DNA from 3 places in the Pseudoalteromonas sp. LC2018020214 genome. Region 3 is predicted to be linked to each of the others. Evidence: predicted binding sites of a transcription regulator. Region 3 holds the regulator's gene; each other region holds the start of a gene.
The links. Region 3 encodes FliA, which starts transcription of late flagellar genes. Its sites were predicted from a motif close to CTAAAGNTNNNNNNNNNNNNGCCGATA; they were not measured.
Positions count from the first base shown of each region.

Region 1 (5,863 bases), 760 kb from region 3:
GGGGAATCTCATAACGTACCATTGTCACTTGTAATGGACCCTTATGATTTGAAGGCGCCGATGACTGAGTTTAACTTTGTGCTTTCACCGGTAGATGAGCCGGATGAGACAATATCGCAGTCGAGTAACTTTTTTAAAGCGCGATAATCGCAACTTACCTTAATTAGGTAAGTTGATATAGCAATTAACAAAAGCGGGTATATAACCCGCTTTTATTTTATATAAGAAGAGTATGAGTAAATTTAGTTTTATTGACTTAACACCTGACCTAATACTCGATGCAATAGAAAGCGTAGGTGTGTACGCCGAATCTGGTTTATTAGCGCTCAATAGCTATGAAAACAGAGTATACCAATTTAAAGCGGATGATGGCCTGCGTTACGTAGTGAAGTTTTATCGCCCAGAGCGATGGAGTAAAGAGCAAATTCAAGAAGAGCATGACTTTGCATTTGAACTAGCGGATGCAGAAGTACCCGTTGTTGCCCCTATTTTATATAATGGGCAAAGCTTGTTTGAACACGAAGGGTATTTGTTTGTGTTGTTTCCAAGTGTAGGTGGGCGTTTATTTGAGGTTGATAATTTAGATCAGCTTGATGTAATGGGGCGATTGATTGGCCGTATGCACCAAGTAGCTAAAACAAAACCTTTTACTTATAGGCCAACAGTTACCTGCGAGGAGTATTTGCATACAGCCAAAGTTCATCTTCAAAAAAGTAACTTAGTGCCCATGGGAATAAATACTGCCTTTTATACTATTTTAGATTTAGTGATAGAGCAGGCGCAAAAACAGTATAAAGATGTGCAAAGTATTCGCTTACATGGTGACTGCCACGTTGGTAATATTTTATGGGCAGGTGATGCGCTAATGTTTGTTGATTTAGATGACAGCCGCCAAGGTCCTGCAATCCAAGATTTATGGATGATGCTCAGTGGCGATAGAGCGACGCAACTGTTACAGTTAGACACCCTTGTAAATGCGTATGAAGAGTTTTGCGATTTTGATCACTCTCAACTCAAATTAATTGAACCGCTGCGAGCGATGCGTATTATCCATTATATGGGATGGGTAGCTAAACGATGGAGTGATCCTGCTTTTGTGCGGAACTTTACATGGTTTGCTGATGACAAATACTGGGAGCAACAAATTTTAGCACTGAAAGAGCAACTTGCAGCATTGCAAGAAGCACCGTTAAAGTTATTGCCGTAATATTTTATTTAAAGACAAGTACAACGAGATACAAATGCTTAAAAAATTAAAACTGAGTTTATTACTTTTATGTTTACCATTTGCAGCACTTGCTGCACAGTTTGAAGTTGATAATCAATACACTGTTATAGATGTAGACAAAAGCAAGTCACCGCAAGTAACCGAGTTTTTCTCATTTTACTGTCCACATTGCTTTAAGTTTGAACCAGTAGCAAAAGCAATTGAAAAAGGCTTGCCTGAAGGCGCGGAGTTTATTAAAAACCACGTGAACTTTTTAGGTGGCGTGTCACCACAAGCACAAAGTAATTTAAGCTTTGCCTACTTAATTGCTAAGCAGCATGGTCAGGCGCAAAGTATTAGCGATCAAATTTTTAAAAGTATCCATGTTCAACGTGCACCATTAACTGAAATGAAAGACGTTAAAAAATTACTTGAAGTAAATGGTATTGATAGCGCAACGTTTGATCAAGAGATTGCAAGCATGCCTGTTATTTCAGCTGAGCAAGCAATGCAAAACAAACAGAATAAATATTCAAAATTAGGCGCACTTACAGGTGTACCTACTTTTATTGTTAACGATAAATATAAAATAAACCTCAACACCATCAAAAATCAAAAAGAACTTGATGAGTTAGTAGCGTTTTTATTAGCACTATAAATTTCGGAGTATAATAATGATTAAATTAGTTAAAGCAGGTTTGCTTGCAATATTACTTCCTATGGCAGCAACAAGCTTTGCAGCAACGTATGAAGAAGGCGTGCATTACGACGTAGTTTCTGAGCGTGCAACTAAAAAGCCAGAGGTTAAAGAGTTCTTCTCATTTTACTGCCCTGCATGTAATAACATGGAAGCACTAATTGGTGAGTTTAAGCCTAAGCTTGATAAAAACGTTAAATTTAAAAAGAGTCATGTTGATTTTGTAGGTGTACGTGACCCCGAAAACCAACAGATGATGAGCCAAGCACTGGCGACAGCTGAAGTGCTTCCACAAAAAGATCAGATTATTTCTGCAATCTTTAATCATATCCATACAAAGCGCGCTAAATTTAATGAGCTTGCAGATGTAAAAGATATATTTGTAGCGCAGGGCGTTGATGGTGATAAGTTTGATAAGCTGTTTAAAAGCTTCTCGGTACGTACGCTGAGCTCTAAAATGAAACGCGATCAAGACTACTTTAAAGAAAAAGGCGCACTACGTGGCGTACCTACCTTTATTGTAAATGGTAAGTACAAATTAAACCTAGGTCGTGAGTCGGGTATTACTAAACCTGAAGACATTAGCAAATTAATTAATTACTTAGCTAACAAGTAAGTTTAGCTAAAACAAAAAAAGCTCCTTAAGGAGCTTTTTTTATGGGTAACGTTTACTGAGCGTATTTATTTGCGCTGTAAGAAAACGCCCGACTCAATGTGATGCGTATAAGGGAACTGATCAAATATAGCAAAGCGCTTAACGTTATGCGTACGTGTTAAGTGATCAAGGTCACGCTCAAGGGTTTCAGGATTACACGATATATAAATTATGTTTTCGTAGTTAGCCACTAAGTCACACGTTAATTCATCCATACCCGCGCGTGGTGGATCAACTAATATGGTTTGGCAGTCATAGCTTTTTAAATCAATCCCTTCTAAACGAGAGAAAGTACGTTCGCCATTCATTGCTTGAGTAAACTCTTCACTCGACATACGAATAATATCTAAGTTCTCTACGTTGTTTTTAGCAATGTTGTATTGAGCAGAGTGAACAGATGATTTTGATATTTCCGTCGCTAATACTTTATTAAAACAGCCCGCTAATGCAATTGAAAAGTTACCGTTACCACAATACAGTTCTAGTAAATCATTTTTAAGTGGTTTACATAAATCTTGTGCCCACTCCAGCATATTAATATTTACTTTTGCATTAGGCTGAGTAAAGCTATTTTCTACTTGTTGGTATATAAGCTCTTGACCATTAACTGTTAAACGTTCAGTTACAAAGTCATCACCTAGTACTTCTTTTTGTTTACGAGCACGGCCTATAAAGTCAATTTTGTATTTACTGCTAAGCTTTTCTTTCAGTGCTTTAATTTCACTTAACCATTCATCATCCAGTGGTTTGTGATAAAGCAAGCTTACTAAAATTTCACCGCTTAGCGTTGATAGATAATCGATTTGAAATAACTTACGGCGTAATATTTCACAAGGCTTAAGATTTTCAATCATCACCTGCATTATTTCACCTACTAGAGGCGCTGCTGGGTCAAATGTATCAACACGGATTTTTTCTTTTGTCTGTTGATCAAACATAATGTGAAACAGATCATCACCGTCGTGCCATACTCTAAATTCAGCACGTTGGCGGTAGTTAGTTGGCTCTGAGCTAAATACTTCTAGTTGCTCCACACCAAAACGTTGAAACTGCGTACTAATGCGCTGCTCTTTTTCACTTAACTGCGCTTGGTACTGTGTGGTATCTATTTTAATAACTGCCATTAACGCTACTACCTTATCTAAGATCTGTTTATCGGCGCTATTGTAGGGAGCGCTGCGTATTTGTCTAGTTTTGGCTAGCATTTATGCTGTTTTATTGAACATTGTACTTTAGTTTTTGTTGTTATAGCCGATAATAAACTACGCACGCTTAGGAGACGAATCATGAAAATAGGTAATTATGGCTTTACGCCAAACAACAACATCAATAAATTCAATAATAAAGCTGATATACAGCAACCTACAATTACGTCTCCTCAAGATAGCTATCAACAACGAGGCCGAGAGTTGGCCGCAAAGGTGCTTGGCGATAAAATGGCTGAGCAGCTTGGATTACCTATCGCAGAAAAAAAAGCAGATAAACCACTATTTGATTTTGATGAAATAGTAAAAAACGTACTCGATTTTGTAAGTAGTGCTGTAAATAAAGCAAAAGCTAACGGCGCTGATGACGAAAAGCTCAAAGATATGCTAGGCGATGCGCGCAAAGGAGTCCAAATAGGGATTGATGACGCTGTTGATGAACTCAAAGGTACTGGCGTATTTAATGATGACATGGAAGAGGGCATTAATAAGTCCAAAGAGGGAATTTACAATGGGCTGGATAAGTTTGAAGAGTCGTTATTTAACCCACAACCTGCCAGCGTAAATATAAGCCAGGCCCAATACGTCAGTATGACGAGTAATGCAGAGTATAAATTTACAACCGCAGAAGGCGATGAGGTAAGTATTAGCTTTGCTGATGCATTTGAATCTCAGTCGGCAAGTGGCTATCAGCAAAATAGTAATAGTGAGTCGTTTGCAAGCTCATCATCGCAATCTCGACAGGTATCATTTTCGATGTCGGTAAATGGTGACTTAAACGAGCAAGAGCAAGAAGCTATTAATGCGATGATGGAAGACTTACAAGATTTAAGTAAAACCTTTTTTGGTGGTGATTTAGATGAAGCATTTGAACAAGCGCAAGAGCTGAGTTTAGACAGCGATCAGCTGGTGGCTTTTTCTATGGATTTACGCCAAACAAAAACAATAGCAACAGTTAAAAGCTATGAAGAATATAAACCAGCACCAGAAAAACAAGTAGCAGAGGGGTTAGCCCCTTTTAATGACGACCTTAAAAATGCTTTTGACAAAGCGGGTGAGCTTGGATTACAAAATCAGCTAGCTGGCATTCTCCAATGGTTTAATCAAGATCAGGAACAAATAGATAAGTTAGTAGATTATACAAAGTCTATGTTCGAAAACCTTAATCAGTTAAATTCAGCAGCCGACAGGCTTACTGATTTAGAAACCACGCAAAGTTAAACTACTTTCTTTTATAAATACCCCATGGCAAACTGCCGTTCTTAAAGTAAAGTAGGAACGGTAGTTTGTCAGCGCATATAATGGTCTTTGATTCAGGTATTGGTGGAACTACTGTACTTGAACATATCAAGCAAAGTATCCCCAATGCTCAGTACAGCTATTTTATGGATAATGCATTACTACCTTATGGTGCTCAGTCCCAACAAACTATAATTAACCGATTATGTTCACTTATTCATTTCATCAAAGCCAACACGCTTAACGTCGATTTAATTGTAATAGCGTGTAATACCGCTTCTACATCTGCACTCAGCGCTGTTCGCCAAATTACGGATATTCCTATTGTAGGTGTTGTGCCAGCAATAAAGCCTGCGGCAGAATTAACACGCTCAAATCATATTGGCTTGTTAGCCACACCGGCAACGGTCGCCAGTTCATACACAAAAACATTAATTGCTGAACATGCACGTAATGTGATCGTTAATCTGTATAGCAGTGTTGAATTAGTAACGTTAGCTGAGGAATGCTTTTTTACAGGCTCTTTAGATACAAATAAGTTGTATCAAGTACTTGATGAACTACATATAGATAAAACTATAGATGTACTTGTACTAGGGTGTACGCACTTTCCGATATTAGCAGGGCCGATTAGTCAGTACTTTGAAGGGAATGTAAAATTACTTGATTCAGGTGTAGCGATAGCAAATAGAGTCAACTTCCTACTTAACCAACTTAACTTATGTGCGGATAAACAAACAGACATAAAAAAGCCGCTGCAATATTATGCAACGGCTGATGTGTTTAGCAATAAGCTAGCGGTAAAGCTAGTTACACTGACTGATCCGTCTCAGTACGTAGAGCATTAGAATCATCTTCTT
Region 1 is NZ_CP066804.1:306,448-312,310, forward strand. Features, by position in the region: gene ccoG (cytochrome c oxidase accessory protein CcoG) at 1-147, shown strand, start outside; gene JG479_RS01410 (serine/threonine protein kinase) at 233-1,207, shown strand; gene JG479_RS01415 (thiol:disulfide interchange protein DsbA/DsbL) at 1,242-1,865, shown strand; gene JG479_RS01420 (thiol:disulfide interchange protein DsbA/DsbL) at 1,882-2,520, shown strand; gene trmA (tRNA (uridine(54)-C5)-methyltransferase TrmA) at 2,586-3,683, opposite strand; gene JG479_RS01430 (DUF5610 domain-containing protein) at 3,846-4,985, shown strand; gene murI (glutamate racemase) at 5,051-5,851, shown strand; gene JG479_RS01440 (RNA recognition motif domain-containing protein) at 5,814-5,863, opposite strand, start outside.
Region 1: JG479_RS01430 (DUF5610 domain-containing protein) is a predicted target of FliA. The motif match lies at 3,790-3,816, and genes of this name have one in related genera.

Region 2 (5,863 bases), 1.2 Mb from region 3:
TTTTTAAGTGGCAGAGTGATTTATTAGCTAACTAAACTTAAAAACACACTTTGTTACGCCCTTGCATTTTAGACTCATACATTTTTTCATCTGCGATCTGCAACGTGTTTTTGTTATTTACATATGGTTGTAGGGTTGCACCGCCAATACTAATAGTCACAAAATCATATTCTGAATATTTGTGTAATATTCCTAAATCGGCCACATTTTGTTTAATTTTATCAGCAACACAAATTGCACCTTCAGTGCTTGTATGCGGTAGAACAACTACAAACTCTTCGCCGCCATAACGCGCAACAAAATCGGTTGGCCTTTGCAAACTATTAGTAATAGTTTGTGCTACTAGGTTTAACACCGTATCCCCCTGCACATGACCATAGATATCATTGTATTGCTTAAAGTAATCTATATCGATGAGTAATAACGCATAGTCAACTTTTTCTCGTAAGGCGCTTCGTTCCATTTTAGAAAAATGTGCATCAAAATAACGGCGATTGAATACTTTAGTTAAATCATCTAAAAATACTTTTTGATTGAGTAAGTCGTGTTGTAATTTTAACGTTATATGGGCACGAACCCTTCTAAATAGTGTTTCTTTTATAATCGGCTTTTTAATAAAATCAACAGCTCCGGCTTCCCAACACTCTTCTTCTTCGTTTTCAAAGGATGTAACAAAAATAACTGGGATATCCTGTGTTTCAGTATTATTTTTTAATTTTAAACATGTATCAATACCACTCATTCCACCCATACTAATATCGAGTAGGACTATATCGGGTACATTTACATTACAAATTTCAATTGCTTCTTCACCACTTCCAGCTGTTGTCACATTAAAATGCTCAGATAATATTTTTTTCAATACGATTAAGCTTAATAACTGATCGTCAACTATAAGTACTTTAGAATTCTTTAAACTTAGTTTTAATTGATGGTCAGAGTAATTTATTGGCATAGTAAAAATGTTTTGTTTTTTTAATTAAAAACAGCCTATAGCATCACATTTTGTTATGCAAATGTTAATTAAGAGGGGTTCTACTTATTGGTTACTAATAAAAATACTTTTTAGTAAATCTTTACTGCATAAAAACAAAAAATGAGCCACTTGGGCTCATTTTATAACTTTGAATACTTAATTTAGTTAAGTATTATTCGTCATCATCTAAATCTAATTGCTGACGTTGAGCAGGTCGAGCTAAAATCTCTACGTAGAAAGAGGTCAAACCTTGCTTTTCAATTTCGCCAATTTGGTTACTTAATTCAGCAACGTGCACAACTTGCGCATCTTCAGCTGTGTTACCAAACTTACAGTCAAATGCCCAATAGTCAGCATCTTCAGGTAGCGTTTTATTACGCTCTCTTTTCAAATATTTTTTCACTTCGTGCTTTGCAGCATCAACCATACGAGGGTATTTGATTTTCTCGTGATTTAGCGTGAATGTTTTCTTCATTACGTTCCTAATTACCTTGGTTTAATGATAATGGCATTTCATGTCATACCATTTGACGCCATTATAGCAATTGCATTTAATTTTTGGATGCTTTTTTTTCATTAAATCAATTATTAGCAAATATATAAAGCAGACCCGTTATAAAGCATATATTAACTGATGATTATTACAATCATATATCACACCGCAATAAGCTGAAGTGGTTGATGTATTGCATCATTATTAAGGCTGTCGTAAAAAGCAGCTGCATTTATAGGGGGATTCGCTAGTTGTGTTTGTTCGCTTTTAATTCTTCTTCTGACAGCAAGCTCACAGTTATCTATTATATTAAGTGGAATATGCTTATCATCATTTCTAATCGCAAGTGGTTCAGGGCTTAAGCATTGCCTTAACTTAATACTTGTCATACCACAGCGCTCCCCTTCTTGAGATATTAATGATGCATTAAACTGTCCAACCAACATATTGTATTCATCAGGGGCTAAAAGTTGCTTTGGACCTGCGCCAAATTGCTTTCTTAATGCCTCTTCTTCTATAACTAAATTATCTATTTCAGTTTTTGGTAAATGAAATTGGCTAAAGTCGAGTGCGTCATGTGACAGCATCGCTAATAGTAGAGAAAATTCGCCACGGCGATTTTCATGCACACTATTATTGAGCCTACTGTTTAACTGACTCTCTGTGATTAACAAATCATCTATTTGCATAGTCTTTAGTCGATTGTGGTAACTGATAGATATTTATCGGCTTTATTTCAATTTTCTTTAGCTTTTTTCTTTACTTAAATACGCAATTTGCTATTATCAGCGCCGTTGCATTGGAGGGGTTCCCGAGCGGCCAAAGGGATCAGACTGTAAATCTGACGGCTCAGCCTTCGCTGGTTCGAATCCAGCTCCCTCCACCACTTTTCTTACCGCTAAGTTAAGTGGGGCCAAATGCAATAAAATTAGTGTGGAGGGGTTCCCGAGCGGCCAAAGGGATCAGACTGTAAATCTGACGGCTCAGCCTTCGCTGGTTCGAATCCAGCTCCCTCCACCACTTCTCTACTATTCCTATATTCCTATATTCCTATATTCCTATATTCCTATATTCCTATATTCCTATATTCCTATATTCCTATATTCCTATATTCCTATATTCCTATATTCAGGTAACTTCAAAATACCCATTGTAAACTCATACTGTTTTTCTTTAGCCATGTTGATGATGCTTTATAATTAGGAAAAAAACGATCAACGTGTTGCCAAAAAGCTTTGCTGTGGTTTAAGTGACGTAAATGCGCTAACTCGTGGACAATCACATAATCAATAGCATGATAAGGCGCTCCGATTAAATGCAAATTAAATGTTAGCTCTCGCTTACTATTACAACTTCCCCACTTTCGCTTATAAATAGCTACTTTTAGACTCGTAGGTAATTCTTCATCCATTTGTGCGCAGAAGTACGCTAAACGCATTTCTATATATGCAGTTAGTTGCTCTTTTAAATATTCTTCAAGAAGTTGCTGATATTTTTGCGAAGTATTTTTAACGCGCGAAGAGTGTGTAATAAGCAAGCTGTCGTTACAGTTTAGTGCTTCGGACTTAATACCTTGCTTAAATTCTATGTTTACAATGCTATCAAAGATTAAAATTTGTTTGTCTTTGAGCGGGTTCTGTCTGCTATCAGCAATATTGTGCTGTTTAGTTAATTGAGCATTTACCCACACCTGCTTATCAAAAAGCCATTCTTGGATGTGTTTATTACTAACAAATTGAGGGGCATATACAGTCACCTTCTTGTTATGTACTTTAATGGCAACCGTTTTACGTTTTATACTTTTCTTTAACTGATATTCAAACACTTTCATACTCATTAATGATATTGCTACGAGAAAATTCACCAGCAACTAATAAAACCAAATAAGGTGTAATTTTCGCTTAGTTAAGCCAATTCATTAGTTTTCTTAAGGTTGCTCGATAGAAACTTAAATATGACCATATAAATCGAACTTAGCCCCGTTAAAGGCAATACATTAGAATAAAAAACACCAACTAAAAAACTACTTCCTGATAAATAAAAGAAAACTAAAAGTAATAAATTCGTTATTTTAATCACTTCATTGAATTAACAGTTTATTTATTAATTAATTAGATTAAACTTGATAAATAAAGATTATATTTTGAGCCATTATGTTATCAGCTTTTTTTATCACAGACCAAGATCCTAGCTTAATCATTAATGGCGTTTACGATCCTCTATTAGTTTCAATGTCATTGCTAATTGCTATTTTTGCAGCCTTTTTCACCATTCGACTTATAGATCTCGCAAAAGAAACTCAATTTCCTAGCTACCAACGTTTAGCAAACGTGACCGCTGCAACTGTTTTTTCGGCTGGTATTTGGAGTATGCACTTTATTGGTATGCTTGCCTTTTCACTGTGTACTAATATTGATTATGATCCAACAATCACTCTCCTTTCTTTTATACCAGCATTTATTGCATGTCAGTACGCTGTATCAATGCTAGTAAATAGTAAAGGGAATCTAAAAGTATTGTCGATTTGCTCCGTGTTACTAGGAGCCGGCATTGGCACTATGCATTATAGCGGCATGGCTGCAATGGATCTTGCTCCTTTACTTAGATATGATCCATTGATATTTGCGTTATCAATCATTGTTGCTGTAGCCCTCTCCTTTATAGCCCTTTACAGTCGCTTTAATCTTGAGCGTTTTTTACCCTCTTTATCACCTCTTCAAAATAACTCAATTAGCGCTGTTATTTTAGGGTGTGCTGTTGCTGGTATGCACTATATGGGTATGGCCGCTACACGTTTTGTAGCTACATCGCCACTAATCTATGATGATGCTAACGCAACCGCAGGACTAACTTTTATCGCCATTGCAGTCGCCACAGCAACTATCGCGATTACAAGCGTGGTTGGTGTAATAAATGGTATGGTTCGCTATCGCATGCTACTTGAGGATAAGTCGGCAAAAGAATCCCGTCTAAATGCTATTTTAGGTACCGCTATAGATGGCATTGTTACCATTGACCATGCTGGTATTATTTTAAGTTTTAATGAAGCCGCAAGTAAAATTTTTGGCTGGCAAGAAAACCAAGTTCAAGGCAAAAACGTAAAAATGCTAATGGACGATAACATTGCCAAGCACCACGACGAATACCTCTTAAATGCTCACAATGTTGATCTAGGTAAAATAATAGGCATAAACCGTGATGTATATGCAAAACACATGAACGGACATGTTTTTCCTATTCGCTTAGGTATAGGCGAAGTAAATCAGCCGGGCCATAACCCTTTATATGTTGGCTTCATCACCGACTTGACCGAACAACGCGCTTTGCAGCAAAGTTTAGAAGAGAAAGAACAAAAATACCGCTCTCTTATCGATAACATGCCCGGAGTCGCGTTTAGATGCAAGTTTGATGACAACTGGACTATGTTATTTATTAGTCCAAATATAATTGAGCTTACAGGGTATAACCCAAATGAGTTTACAGAGCATTGTATCGAGTTTAATGACTTGGTCTTGAAATCAGACCAAAAACAAATAGTTGATGAAGTCACTAAAGCTGTTGATGCAAAGTCTCAATATTCTATTGAATACCGAATTAGACATAGAAATGGCAAAATTTTGTGGTTGTTAGATAAAGGGAGTATCGACTTTGATGCTCAAGGCAACCCAAAGTGGATTGATGGTGTTTTAGTCGATATTACTGAACGCAAAGAATATGAAGAAAAACTAGAGCAAGCTAAATTTAAAGCTGAAGAAGCTGCTCATGCAAAGCAATCTTTTATGGCTAATATGAGCCATGAAATACGCACCCCAATGAATTCTATAATAGGTTTTAGCGATCTATTAATGGACACCCCACTTGATCAAGAACAACAAAAGCACTTGGTTACCGTAAATAATGCAGCGCGTTCATTGCTAAGATTGTTAAATGAAATTCTCGACTCTGCAAAACTAGAACGCGGTAAGCTCACCATTGAGCCAGTCCACTTTAGCTTAAAACCAGTGATAGACAGTATTATTTCTACTTTTTGGTTAGAGGCTAAAAAGAAAGATTTAGAACTTAAACTCCATATTAAAGAATCAGTAAGTTCTACGTACTACGGCGACCCAGATCGACTCAGACAAGTACTCACTAATCTAATTGGTAACGCGATTAAGTTCACCGAAGAAGGCTCTGTTACGGTCACCGTTGGCATGACACAAAATCAGCATCTGTTTTTTGAAGTGCAAGATACCGGAATTGGTATTGCAAAAGATCGTATTCAAGCTGTATTTCAACCTTTTGAACAAGCCGATGGCACTACTACTCGCCGCTTTGGTGGTACAGGCCTTGGTACAACCATAAGTAAACAACTTGTAGAGCTTATGGGCGGAACAATAAACTTAGTAAGTGAG
Region 2 is NZ_CP066804.1:2,300,895-2,306,757, forward strand. Features, by position in the region: gene JG479_RS10095 (GGDEF domain-containing response regulator) at 38-955, opposite strand; gene JG479_RS10100 (DUF6172 family protein) at 1,149-1,451, opposite strand; gene JG479_RS10105 (VC2046/SO_2500 family protein) at 1,631-2,158, opposite strand; tRNA gene JG479_RS10110 (tRNA-Tyr) at 2,271-2,355, shown strand; tRNA gene JG479_RS10115 (tRNA-Tyr) at 2,405-2,489, shown strand; gene JG479_RS10120 (M48 family metallopeptidase) at 2,608-3,306, opposite strand; gene JG479_RS10125 (MHYT domain-containing protein) at 3,623-5,863, shown strand, end outside.
Region 2: JG479_RS10105 (VC2046/SO_2500 family protein) is a predicted target of FliA. The motif match lies at 2,193-2,219, and genes of this name have one in related genera.

Region 3 (5,863 bases):
ATTGCCCATCAACTACATTCGTCTTCGTTAAATCTAAATTGAATATCTCACTAACACCAGCCAGTGGTAACGCAAATGTTTGTGCGCCAACAACGACCATTAATGTCGGTAATATAGCTAAGGTAAGTGGTACTTTTATTTCTAAAATAGTACCAACACCAAGTTCAGACTGAATGCTTACTGAGCCATTAAGTTGCGTGATCTTAGTTTTAACTACGTCCATTCCTACACCACGGCCTGAAATATCAGATATTTCTTCTTTTGTAGAAAAGCCAGGTGCAAAAATCAGGTTATATGCTTCGGTGTCAGAAAGTCGACTCGCTTGGTCATGATCGAGTACGCCTTTACTAATTGCAATTTTTTTCAGTTTTTCAGCATCCATACCTGCACCATCATCTTTGATGGTTAGCAAAATATGGTCGCCCTCTTGAGACGCTGATAAAGTAACATTACCTGTTCTAGACTTACCTGCAGCTTCACGAACAGCGGGCATTTCAATACCATGGTCAACTGAGTTTCTAACTAAATGCACAAGCGGATCGGCAAGTGCTTCAACTAAGTTTTTATCTAGATCGGTTTCTTCACCAATAAGTTTTAAATCAATATCTTTATTTAAGCTACGTGCTAAGTCGCGTACAACGCGAGGGAAGCGACCAAATACTTTCTTAATTGGTTGCATTCGCGTTTGCATAACCGCACCTTGAATATCCGCAGTCACTACATCTAAGTTAGAGATTGCTTTACCCATCGCTTCACTGTCTGAGTTAGTCGCTAAACTAACCAAACGATTTCGTACAAGAACTAACTCACCAACCATATTCATAATTTGATCGAGTCGTTTTGTATCTACGCGAACAGTGGTCTCTGCTGCTGGTGGCGCTGATTTTTTTGGAGCTGCTGGTGGTACTTTAGCTACTGGCTTCTCTGGCGCTTTTTCAACTGGTTTTGGAGTAGGAGCTTTAGCTGGCTCAGCTTTTTTTACTGGTTCACTCACTTGTTTAGCTGGCGGTGAAACAGGTTCAGGTTGTTTTGCAGCTGGCGCACTTTCTATCGATTTAGGAGCAGTGCCTTTACCATGAAGTTCGTCAAGAAGCGCTTCAAATTCGTCATCACTAATTTCATCATCTGATGAATTAACTGTATTTACAGCTGGTATAGCAGATTCTACAGGTGTTTTATTGGCATCATTTTGTTCAGGTTTGCTCGTAACTTCACCAAAACTGCCAACACCATGTAACTCGTCTAATAAGCTGTCAAATTCATCATCAGTAATATCACCACTAAAATCACTACTACTTGCTACTGGTTTTTCAACTGCAGGACCTTGTCCTTTACCGTGCAGCTCATCAAGTAAGCTTTCAAATTCGTCTTCAGTGATTTCATCTATTTCAGCATCGCTAACCGAAGGCGCTCCGCTAAATAGTTCATCAAATGCAAACGGATCTTCATCATCAGCTACCGGTGTATCCACCACTTCATTATGAGGTTGTTCAACCTCTGTTTGTGAAGAGGCTTCAGTGGCTTCGGCTTCTGTTGGAGGTAGACCTAAGATATGAAGAGTATGAAGTAATTCAGGATCTGCAGGTTCAGGCTTGTCTCTGTTTTGGATAGTCGCAAACATCTCATTAATGGTGTCTAGTGCTTGTAAAATAACATCCATTAACTCTGAGTTGACTGTTCGCACGCCTTGACGTAGTAAATCAAATACGTTTTCAGCACCGTGACAAGCATCTACAAGTTCTGTCATAGCTAAAAAGCCTGCACCACCTTTTACAGTATGAAAACCTCTAAATATAGCGTTTAGTAACTCGGTATCTTCTGGATTATTTTCCAGCTCAACTAACTGTTCAGATAAAAGCTCTAGGATTTCTCCAGCCTCTACAAGAAAGTCTTGTAAAATATCTTCATCGACTTCAAACATGCAGTTACTCTCCTCTTAGAAGCCCAAACTTGATAAAAGATCATCAACTTCATCTTGATCAGATACAACATCATTACGCGATTCTTTATCAATAATAGGGCCTTCAGGACCTGCTAAAGTTTGTGTGGCAACTGGTTCTTTTATTTTTTGTTGTTCTACTTTATTCGCGGTGCTGTTACTGTCGTCTTGTTCAGCAAACGCAGTTAAAAGATGAAGTAAACTTTCTTCTACTTCCCTAACAAGTTCAATAACACGGCGAATAACTTGACCTGTTAAGTCTTGATAGTCTTGAGCCATTAGTACATTTGTCATTAAGCTTTGAAGCTCATCAGTCTTATGATGAGAGTTGTTCATAAACTTATCGATGCTATGGCAAAGTTGCTTAAACTCACCAAGCTCAATCTCGCGGCTCATTAAACGATCCCATGTCGGTTTGATATGAGATATTTCGTCCGCTAACTGTTGGGCTATAGGAAGACTCGCTTCCACTGCATCCATTGTTTTATTAGCCGCATTTTCTGTCATTTCTATAACATAATTAAGCCGCTTTTTAGCATCTGGAATCGCATCTGTAGTTATGTCACTTAAGCGAGTATCAAGCTCAAAACTTTTAAGAGCTTCGTGAAGTTGACGAGTCAACTTTCCAACTTCAGCAAATAATTCAGACTGCTCTTTAGAAGCAGCCTCTAAAATCAACTGATTTGCTTTGTCTTGCTCATCATTTTCTAAAAAAACAACGAGCTGACGAGCTTGTTCTAACGTTATTTGAGGCGCAGCTGGTGCTGGCATAAGCCTCTCCCCCATCATTAGCCTAAGCGTTCAAATACTTTTTCTAATTTAGTTTTTAATGTTCCAGCCGTAAATGGCTTAACAATATAACCATTCACGCCAGCTTGCGCCGCAGCTATTATTTGTTCTTTTTTAGCTTCTGCCGTTACCATTAATACAGGGATATGTTTTAACTTCTCGTCTGCACGTATTGCTCTTAAAAGATCAATACCCTGCATTCCAGGCATATTCCAATCCGTAACTACAAAATCAAACACTTGATTTTGCAACATAGGCAAAGCTGTAGACCCATCATCAGCTTCTTGAACGTTAGTGAAACCTAAGTCACGTAACAGGTTTTTTATAATGCGTCTCATCGTTGAAAAATCATCAACTACAAGAATTTTCATGTTTTTATCCAAAACATCCCCCAGTGAGGTATTAACCTTTGTTTACTTACTACTAATTTATCCAGTCATTGATTTTAGCTTTAAGCTTAATCATCGCCTGACCATGTATCTGACTTACACGCGATTCACTTACATCGAGTATATGTCCTATTTCTTTTAAATTCATTTCATCGTTGTAGTACAAAGAAAGCACCATTGCATCACGCTCTGGTAATGACTTAATTGCACTTAGCAAAGACTCATTAAACCTATCATTTTTAACATTATTAAAAGGTTTATCTTGTGCTAAATCTTGGCCTACAGGAGTAATAACATCCTCATCTACACCAAGGTCTTCAATGCCTAATATTTTACTCGTATTCGCATCATTTAAAATATGATGGTACTCATTGAGCGAAATTTCAAGTTTTTCAGCAACTTCTATGTCCGTTGGTTCGCGGTTCAGACTACTTTCGAGCTCAGTAATTGCTTCTGCAACTTGCCTGTTTTTACGGTGAACTGAACGAGGAGCCCAATCACCACGGCGCATTTCATCAAGCATAGCACCGCGAATACGAATACCGGCAAAAGTTTCAAAGCTTGCGCCTTTTGTTGCATCAAAGTTTTTCGAAGCTTCTATTAAACCTATCATTCCTGATTGAATTAAATCATCAAGTTGAACGCTAGGTGGTAATCGAGCAATTAGATGACATGCCACTTTTTTAACAAGTGATGCATGCTTCTCAACAATCACATTTAAATTTTGTGTTGATTGATATCCCATAGCTCTATTCACCAGTGTTGTCATAATTAACCGTTTACTAGTTTCTCAATGAAAAACTCTAAATGCCCAGATGGTTGGTTGGGTATTGGCCATTTAACTGCTTTTGTTGCCAGCGTTTTAAACGCAAGAGCGGCTGGCGAATTTGGAAAGAGCTCTACTATTACTTTTTGACGACGTGTTGCTTTGCGCATATTTTCATCATAAGGAACCGTTGCTACTAGTTCCATTGATACATCTAAAAAGCGGTCGGTAACTTTAGATAGCTTTGCAAACAATTCAGTGCCTTCACGCATACTGCGCACCATATTGGCAACAATTTTAAATTTATAAACGCCGTGCTCACGACTTAATACTTTAATAAGTGCGTAAGCGTCGGTGATTGATGTAGGCTCATCGCATACAACAACCATTACATCTTGCGCTGCACGCGAGAAGCTCAGTACCATGTCTGAAATACCAGCAGCTGTATCTACAATTAAAATATCAAATTCGGTATTCAATTCGCTAAACGCACGAATTAGCCCAGCATGCTCAGATGGTGATAATTCAACCATACTTTGCGAACCCGATGTAGCGGGTACAATTTTAATTCCTGCAGGGCCTTCAACTAAAATTTCATCAAGCTCACATTCACCAGACAAGACGTGTGACAAGTTACGCTCTACACGTAAACCAAGCATCACATCACAGTTTGCTAAACCCAAGTCAGCATCCAGCACTAATACTCGATTACCTTGCTGCCCAAGTGCAATAGCTGTATTTAGAGAAACATTTGTTTTCCCTACTCCACCTTTACCACCGGTTACAGCGATAACTTTTACGCCGTTGTTATTGTTTTGACTCATTTTGCGCAGGCCGCTTGCTTGATCTAATACTGTGTTAATCATACATCCCTACTGTGCTTGGCGCCACTGCTTGGTGCCTTGAATGTTGTTCTTTTGTTCTTTTTAAATATAATTGCTCAGCCTTTTTAACTAGTTTCTCAGCATTTGCAACACGAATATCCTCTGGTACTCGTTGACCATTAGTAAGATACCCTATTGGAAGGCGATTTTGAATCGCAATACTAATAATCTCACCCAAACTTAATGATTCGTCTAACTTAGTGAAAATACAGCCACTTAACTGTACTTTTTTAAAGTGACGTACAGTTTCTTGCAATACATTAATTTGTGCTGTCGCGCTAAGTACTAAGTAGCTGCGAATATCTACACGTTGGTTACGCATTAACGTGTTTAATTGCTCAGTTAAACGTAAATCTCGCTGGCTCATACCTGCTGTGTCAATTAATACTAGACGTTTATTTCGTAAATGATATAAAACTTCAGCTAATTCATTAGCATCTTTAACTTGCTTAACACCACAACCAATAATACGACCATATGTTGCAAGTTGTTCATAAGCACCAATTCTGTATGTATCAGTGGTTATTAACGCCACTTTATCGGCACCATATTTTTGTGCGCCTAGAGCTGCAAGCTTAGCAACAGTCGTTGTTTTACCCACACCTGTTGGACCCACTAACGCATATACACCACCTTGGCGAAGTATTTCATTATTGGTTGTTTGCATTTGATCTTCGACCATAGTTAACAATGCTTTCCAACCTTGCTTACGAGACACATCATCAGGTACAAAACATGCCATTTGCTGTGCTACTTCTTTATCGATACCCATACCGACTAAACGGTCAACCATACAAGCGCGTGTTGGATCGCGACGCGCCATATCTTGTTGCATCAAGCCTGATACTTGATGCTCAAGTAATTGACGAATTGCGTTCATTTCTTCACGCATTGTTGTCATTTCTTCGCTTTCATTATTAGGTGCTTGTTGGCGAGTGGTTACTGGGCTATCTAAATCATCAAAGTCGCGGTCTAAATCATCAAAACCTAAGCTATCCGCTTGAGTTTGTGGACGAACTGGCGCAGCAGCTTCAGGAGCAAACATATTTTTAGTACGCTGCCCCATATCAGGTTCTTGATAGTTATCAGTAGTATC
Region 3 is NZ_CP066804.1:1,070,859-1,076,721, reverse strand. Features, by position in the region: gene JG479_RS04635 (chemotaxis protein CheA) at 1-1,921, opposite strand, end outside; gene JG479_RS04630 (protein phosphatase CheZ) at 1,937-2,710, opposite strand; gene cheY (chemotaxis response regulator CheY) at 2,728-3,111, opposite strand; gene JG479_RS04620 (RNA polymerase sigma factor FliA) at 3,152-3,862, opposite strand; gene JG479_RS04615 (MinD/ParA family ATP-binding protein) at 3,889-4,749, opposite strand; gene flhF (flagellar biosynthesis protein FlhF) at 4,742-5,863, opposite strand, start outside.